Regions from separate parts of the Oceanisphaera ostreae genome, predicted to be linked through region 1. Evidence: predicted binding sites of a transcription regulator. Region 1 holds the regulator's gene; the other holds the start of a gene.
What was found. Region 1 encodes sigma-54, which starts transcription at its own class of promoters, with help from an activator protein. Its sites were predicted from a motif close to TGGCACNGTTTTNGCTT; they were not measured.
Positions count from the first base shown of each region.

Region 1 (4,001 bases):
AGTGACCTCGAGCTGACTGTTTAAATAATCGGCTACCGGCTCGTCTCGGCCGGTAAAGGGTCTTAGCTCGGCTATCCAGTGCGGATTGGGCAGAAAGCGGGCATCAAATACGAAGTCTGCATCTTGAGATATCCCATACTTATAGCCAAAAGATTCAAACACCCAATTTAGCTCGCGCTCTTTTTTACCTAAAATACGGGCGCGAATAATTTCGCTGAGATCATGAATGCTGAGATCTGAGGTATCGATACGTAAATCAGCCGCTGAGGATAAGGGCGCTAATAAGTGCGTTTCTTGGCGAATGGCTTCGTCTAAGGTGAGACTAAGTCGAGACAAGGGGTGAAGCCGGCGCGTATCGCCAAAGCGGCGAATAAGGGCCGCATTGTCGGCGTCAATAAAGATATTGGATAAACTCACGCCGTCCATCTCTCGGACTTCGGCTAAACAGGTTTCCATTTTCTCGCTGCTGTCGGGCAGGTTGCGCACGTCAACACTCACCGCCACCTCGCCAGGCTTATCGCGGCGCATTTTCACCAGATCGGGTAAGAGTTCTACCGGCAGATTATCGACACAGTAATAGCCCAAATCCTCGAGTACCCGCAGTGCTACGGTTTTTCCCGAACCAGAACGACCACTGACGATTACCAGCTGCATAGTATCCTCCTCAGGAAGAAATCATGATTTGATAGAGTTCGTCATCAGTGCTGGCTTGACGTAACTGTTTACAAATTTGTTTGTCGCTGAGTTTTTCAGCAATCAATGATAGGGTTTTAAGGTGCTGCTTACACTCCTGTTCAGGAACGAACAGTGCAAATACCAAACCGACGGGTTGATTGTCGATGGCATCGAACTCCACCGGCTCGGCAAAGGTAAGTAACACCGCGGTTGCCCGGTTTTCATCGCTAATACGGCCATGAGGAATGGCAATGCCATTACCTATGCCCGTGGTGCCCATTTTTTCCCGTGCTAACAAGCAGTCAAACAACTGTTGGCTGTTAACGTTAAGGTGCTGGGCTGCCAGCTCGCTGATGATTTCCAGAGCGCGTTTTTTGCTCGTGCAGGGGACGACACTGCGAGTGCAGTCCCTGCTCAGTATGTCGGCGACTTCCATGATTATTTTTGCTTGAGCTTCTCTTTGTGTTTAATGACTTGGCGATCGAGTTTGTCAAACAAACTGTCAATGGCCGCGTACATATCTTCATGCTCGGCGTTGGCGAAAACTTCTCCACCGCTGAGGTGAATTTTAGCTTCAGCCACTTTGTGTAGCTTTTCTAGAGTAAGAACGACGTGTGCGTTGGTCATATGATCGAAATGGCGCTCCAATCTAGAGAACTTGCTGTTGACGTAATCACGCAGCGAGTCGGTAATTTCTACATGGTGTCCAGTCAAATTTATTTGCATAACGTCTTCCTTCTAGGTCTGCCTACATTAGGCGTTTACGCTGATTGGAAGGGGGGATGGCTAGCGACTCTCGATACTTGGCAATGGTCCGCCTAGCCACCTGTATCCCCTGTTCAGCCAATAATTGCGCGATTTTACTGTCACTTAATGGCTTAACTGGATTTTCTGCTCCTACTAGCTTCCTGATTAAAGCGCGAATCGCAGTAGAAGAGCACTCTCCGCCAGTATCTGTGCCTACATGGCTGGAGAAAAAATATTTTAACTCAAACACACCTCGAGGCGTGTGCAAAAATTTCTGGGTGGTTACCCGCGAGATAGTGGATTCGTGCATTTCTACCACTTCTGCCACCTGGTTAAGCACCATGGGCTTCATCGCCTCTGCCCCATACTCGAAGAATGCCTGTTGTTGGTCAACAATACAATTAGCAACCTTGAGCAAGGTCTCATTTCGGCTCTCTAAACTTTTGATAAACCATTTCGCATCTTGTAGGTGATTGCGAATAAATTGGCCGTCTTCTCTACTTTTAGCTCCGGTGGCCATGGCGGCATATGTTTGATTGAGTCGCACTTTAGGCATGGCGTCGATATTGAGTTCAGCAACCCAAACCCCTTTGCGTTTACTCACCACCACATCGGGGATCACATACTCAGAGCTGGACTGCAGTATGCGGTTGCCAGGTCTTGGTTCAAGCTGCTGAATCACCGCAAGCACATCTCTGAGTTCGTCTTCTTTAAGCTTAGTCTTACGCTGCAGAGAGCGGTAGTCCCGGTTGCCAAGTAAGTCCATGTGGTGCTCAATCACCAACAAGGCTTCGCGTAGCCAAGGGGTTTCAACGGGTAAAGACTCCAGTTGAATGCGCAAGCACTCTTGTACGCTACGTGCGGCCACGCCTAATGGGTCAAAGTGTTGAATGCGTTTTAAAACCGCTTCTACCTCGTCCGCCTCAATATGTTGCTCTCCGCCCGTCACACTGGCCAGCAGGTCGTCTATGCCGAGGCTAAGGTAGCCTGCTTCATCAATCGCATCAATGATGGCTAAGGCAATGGCTTGGTCGATATCACTAAAGGGGGTGAGCTGCATTTGCCATAACAGATAGTCCTGCAGGGTTTCGGTGGTTTCCCCTTGGTAGACGGTTTCTTCTATGCCCTCGGGAAGTCCGGCACTGCCGCTACCACCCGCGGATGCGGTATAAATATCATCCCATTGGGTATCCATGGGCAGCTCATCAGACAGCTGATGCTGCTCCATGGCTTTATCAGTGGCTAGTTGCTCATTTTGCTGGGGGGCTACTTCTAATAAGTCTTGGCTTCCTTCTTCCTCTGGCTCTTCTTGTTCGAGCAAAGGGTTATTATCCAAGGCGAGCTGAATTTCTTGCTGTAGCTCTAAGCTAGACAGCTGCAACAATCGAATAGCTTGTTGCAGCTGGGGAGTCATGGTCAGTTGCTGACCCATGCGTAATTGAAGAGTTGGCTTCATCGTTGAAAAAGTCCTTCCATGTCAACCGCTGGGAGCACCGGCGGCACAGCTAAAGGCTGAATTGCTCACCAAGATAGACTTTCTTGACCTGCTCGTTGTTGAGTATCTCTGCAGGTGTACCAGCGGCAATGCGGTGGCCATGGCTAACGATATAGGCCCGTTCGCATACATCGAGCGTTTCACGCACGTTATGGTCGGTGATCAATACGCCTAAGCCTCTGTCTCTCAAGTGCAGTATGATTTTTTTAATGTCGAGCACCGAGATAGGGTCAACACCCGCAAACGGCTCATCGAGCAAAATAAAGCGCGGGTCGGCCGCTAATGCGCGGGCAATTTCAACCCGTCGCCGCTCGCCGCCCGATAGGCTCATGCCGGTGTTGTCGCGAATATGCGTAATATTAAATTCTTCGAGCAGTTGCTCCATTTTTTCTGTGCGTTCGCTGGCGGTTAAATTTTTGCGCGTTTCTAGCACCGACATTAAGTTGTCAGCCACGCTCAGACGTCGAAAAATAGAGGCTTCTTGTGGCAAGTAACCAATGCCCGCTTGGGCACGCACATGCATGGGCTGATGACTAATGTCTTGATCATCGATGGTGATGCTGCCTGCATCACGCTGTACTAAGCCCACTATCATGTAAAAAGACGTGGTTTTACCCGCGCCATTAGGCCCAAGCAGGCCGACAATTTGGCCGGTATTAACGGTTAGGCTAACGTCGGCCACCACTTGGCGTCCTTTGTAACTTTTTTGTAGATTACGGGCTTTTAGGGTAGCCATGGTGTCTATTGAGCCTCTTTGTTGTTCATGTTCTGCAGCTGCTCTGGCAAAAAAATAGTAGTAACGCGGTCTTTACCGCCTTGGCTTTCCGCTTCCATTTGCTCACGGTCGATGTAATAGCGGATACGATATCCTGTCACTATATTGTCGTTTTGCTTTATTTGTGCATCTTTCAATAGCGTCATGGTACGCGCTTTCATATCGTAATGAATCTGTTTTGCCTCGGCCTTTATAGGCTGACCGCTGTCTAGGATTTGATAATAAGTGGCCGGTGAACCATAAGCGGTCATGGACTGCAGACCTTTTTCATTGCGGATCACCACTAACTTATTAGCTCGCACATCCATG
Region 1 is NZ_JBHTJS010000004.1:36,369-40,369, forward strand. Features, by position in the region: gene rapZ (RNase adapter RapZ) at 1-654, opposite strand, end outside; gene ptsN (PTS IIA-like nitrogen regulatory protein PtsN) at 665-1,111, opposite strand; gene hpf (ribosome hibernation promoting factor) at 1,114-1,401, opposite strand; gene ACFQ1C_RS01875 (RNA polymerase factor sigma-54) at 1,424-2,878, opposite strand; gene lptB (LPS export ABC transporter ATP-binding protein) at 2,928-3,653, opposite strand; gene lptA (lipopolysaccharide transport periplasmic protein LptA) at 3,659-4,001, opposite strand, start outside.

Region 2 (4,001 bases), on a different contig from region 1:
GATATAGAACGTCAAATAAGTGACATCTTACTGTTTGCACGGCCCGATCAAGCGCCGCTGGCGGGTAAACTGGATTTAACGGTGTTGCTGCCTGAGTGTGTTGAGGCCGCGAGCTCTTTGCTGGTGACCAAGGGCGCCAAGTTAACCTTGTCGAACACCATGAGTGGCCCGACTTTAGTGCTGGCCAATGCTCATGCGCTGCAAGGGATCGTGTTGAATTTGCTAGAAAATGCCACCGAAGCGGGGGCGAGCGAGCTTAATGTGCTGCTAGTGGCGGCACCAGATAATGAAGTTGAAATTAGGGTGCAGGATAACGGCAAAGGCATGGATGAATACTTGCTGAATAAGGTATTCACGCCGTTTTTTACCACCCGCAGCCAAGGCACTGGCCTGGGGTTAGCTGCGGTAATGGCAGTTATGCGCGCCCACCAAGGCCGTGTAACAGTGCAGTCGGTATTAGGTGAAGGCAGCTGTTTCAGCCTGTTTTTGCCTCTGGCAAAAGTACCTTAAAGACTAGATATTTTTTGCCACGGAATACACGGAATACACGGAAGAACACGGAAAAATAGTGATCAGATCTGAAAGGTATTTAATTGGTGAGATCTTAACTAAAACAGCGGCGAACACCGTATTTCAGCTGTCATCCTGACGCAAGTCAGGATCTCGTTTGAGGCTTTGGTACTAAATGCGAGGTACCGAGTCCGTTATGCCGATACTGAATCTAGTTCAGCATGACGTAGATTTAGTATCGGTAAGACAGCCTAAAGCGGTAACTTTCTCCAGCTGAGCGTTAAGCTCTAGATTTTGTACTTACCAATAAGATTTTTTCGCTCTTATCTCATCTTAATTTTTCCGTGGGTTCCGTGGATTCCGTGGCAAAGAGATTTTAGGTTTGGTGTTAGACATTAAGGACACTTTCATGAGCAATGATGTAGCGCCTAGTGTGGTTGATATTTTAATTGTTGAAGACGATGCCGGTTTGCAAGAGGCGTTGCAAGATACGCTGTTGTTGGCAGGGTACTCGTGCGCGGCTGCCAGTAGCGCTGAAGATGCTATTGTGTATTTGCAACAACATACAGCCAAGCTAGTGATTACCGATGTACAAATGGCGGGCATGGATGGCTTAGGGTTGTTGGAGTGGATCAACCGCCGAATACCTGGTTTGCCGGTGTTGGTGATTACGGCGTATGCACAGGTGTCGGGGGCAGTGGCGGCGATTCGTGCGGGAGCCGTCGATTATTTGGCGAAGCCGTTTACGCCCGATGCGTTGCTGGCGGTGGTGTCGCGCTATTTAATGCAGCCCGCAAATAATAATGGTGACCCAATAGTGGGCGATGCCAGCAGCGTTCAGCTCTTACAATTGGCCACTCGCGTGGCAGAGTCGGGCGCGAGTGTGATGATCAGTGGCCCCAGTGGCACCGGTAAAGAGGTGTTGGCGCGATTTATTCATAATAAATCGGAACGCGCTAATGCCGCTTTTGTGGCGATTAACTGCGCTGCTATTCCAGAAAACATGTTGGAAGCTACGTTATTTGGTTATGAGAAAGGCGCCTTTACCGGTGCGGTGCAGACGAATCCGGGCAAGTTTGAGCAGGCTAACGGTGGCACCATCTTGTTGGATGAAATTACCGAGATGGACTTAAACCTGCAGGCTAAGTTGCTGCGGGTGTTGCAAGAGCGCGAAGTGGAGCGCTTAGGCGGGCGCAAAACCATTGCGCTTGATGTGCGTGTATTAGCCACTAGTAATCGCGATTTGCGTAAAGCGGTGAGCGAGGGGCGGTTTCGGGAAGACTTATTTTATCGGTTAAATGTGTTTCCGCTGCATTGGCCGGCGTTAGTGGAGCGCCCTGGCGATATTGTGCCATTAGCGGAGTATTTGCTGCAGCGCTATGCCAAAGAATTGGGCCGCGGGCCATTACAATTAAATGAACAAGCCAAGGCCAAATTGCAGGCGTGGCACTGGCCGGGTAACGTGCGCGAGCTGGGTAATGTGATGCAACGGGCGCTTATTTTGGCTCAGGGCCATGATATTGCCGCCGCCGATATTTTGCTGGATGATTTGCATGCGCCGGCAAAAGTGCCGTCAGCTATCATTCACACCCGTGACGATAACGGGAATAGTGAGCGTGGCAGTCATTCTGCTGTGGCCAATGAGCCTCAAGGAACGGATTTAGGCAGTGAGTTGGTGAGCCAAGAACAGCAAATTATTTTGCAAGCCTTGCAGGTTTATGGTGGCAGCCGCCAAGAGGTAGCCGAAAAGTTGGGCATTAGCCCCCGCACCCTGCGCTATAAACTGGCGCGGATGCGCGAGGCCGGGGTGGAGGTTTAAACACAGCGCCAAGCTAAGAGAAAGCCGTACGCTCTACGTCATACGCCTTACGACAAAACCAAACCGTATTTTCTTTAACGTATAGCGTACAGCGTTAAACGTACAGCTTTCACTTAGCTGTGTTTTTGGGGCTGTTGTATATATACTGGCCCGTTGTTTGCATTACCTTGTTATCTTCTTTACCTTCTGTTGTTTTAAATTTAGGGGAGCCTCTGACTATGGATATTAAAGCCTCGGCATTATTATCAGAAATGCAGGCGATGCAAAGCGAGCTGCAACCGTTGGCACCGGCTAATAATATTGCGCCGCAACAAGACTTTTCTGCCGTGCTGTCTCAGGCGGTGAACAGTGTGAACGGGCTACAGAAAAGTACCGACTCGTTGCGAACTCGTTTCGAAATGGGCGACCAAGCGGTTAGCTTAGAAGAAGTGATGATTTCGTCGCAAAAGTCGAGCCTCGCCTTTGATGCCACGGTGCAAGTACGTAACAAGGTCGTAGAAGCGTATAAAACTATTATGAATATGCCGGTATGAGGATGTAATTGGTGGCTGATAATCCGTTGGTTAATGCCGACAAATCTGCACTAGCCACCAGCGAGGGCAATTCACTGGAGGCCGAAGAGCAAAAAAGTACGCCTCTTGCCTTGCTGGGCAATGCCGACATCTTGCGTCAGGTCATTATTGTGCTGGCGCTGGCTATTTGCTTGGCGTTGGCGGTTTTTTTGTTGCTGTGGGGCAAAGAGCCCGAAATGCGCCCGTTGGGCGTGTATAACAATCAAGAATTGATTGAGACTCTCGATTTTTTAGATGCACAAAAAGTTGATTATCAAATAGAAGGCAGCACGGTTCTGGTGCGTGCCGATAAGTTTTCTGACATTCAGTTAAATCTACGCCGCTCGGGGCTGAGTCAAGCGCCGCCTGAAGGCGACTCCATTTTATTATCTGACCCGGGTTTTGGCATTAGCCAACGCTTAGAGCGTGAGCGGCTTAATTTGAGTCGAGAACGCCAGCTGGCACGGGTAATAGAGCAGTATAATAGTGTGGCTCAGGCGCAAGTGCTGCTGGCCATCCCCCGTGAAAACGTCTTTGTGCGCGATAAGCGACAACCCAGTGCTACGGTGTTACTTAACTTGCGCCGGGGCAGTACGCTGCGTCAAGAAGAAGTGGACTCTATTGTAGATACGGTGGCGTCTGCGGTGGCAGAAATGTCGCCAGACAAGGTGACGGTGACCGACCAAAATGGGCGGCTGCTAAATTCTGGCTCACAAGATCCGTTATCGGCCCGTACCCGTCGAGAATTTGAACTGCAGCAAAAGCAAGAACGCGAATACCGACAAAAAATTGACTCTATTTTAAGCCCAGTGTTGGGTTTGGGTAACTACACCGCCGAAGTAGACTTGCGACTCGACTTTACGCGTAAAGAACAAACCGTAAAAACCTATAACCCTGACCAACCTGCAGTGCGATCAGAAATGGTCATGGAAGATAGCACCTCGGGCTTAGGCGCGCTGGGTATTCCGGGGGCATTAACCAACCAGCCTCCGGGGGAGTCGGATATTCCCGAAGATGCCACCGGATTAACGGCTCAAGAACAACGTCGTCATGACCGTTCGCGCAAAGAAGCGACCCGTAACTTTGAACTGGACACCACTATTCGTCACAGCCAAAGCTCG
Region 2 is NZ_JBHTJS010000003.1:51,552-55,552, reverse strand. Features, by position in the region: gene ACFQ1C_RS01610 (sensor histidine kinase) at 1-510, shown strand, start outside; gene ACFQ1C_RS01605 (sigma-54-dependent transcriptional regulator) at 920-2,329, shown strand; gene fliE (flagellar hook-basal body complex protein FliE) at 2,548-2,862, shown strand; gene fliF (flagellar basal-body MS-ring/collar protein FliF) at 2,874-4,001, shown strand, end outside.
Region 2: a site for sigma-54 is predicted at 2,476-2,492, ahead of fliE (flagellar hook-basal body complex protein FliE). Genes of this name have one in related genera too.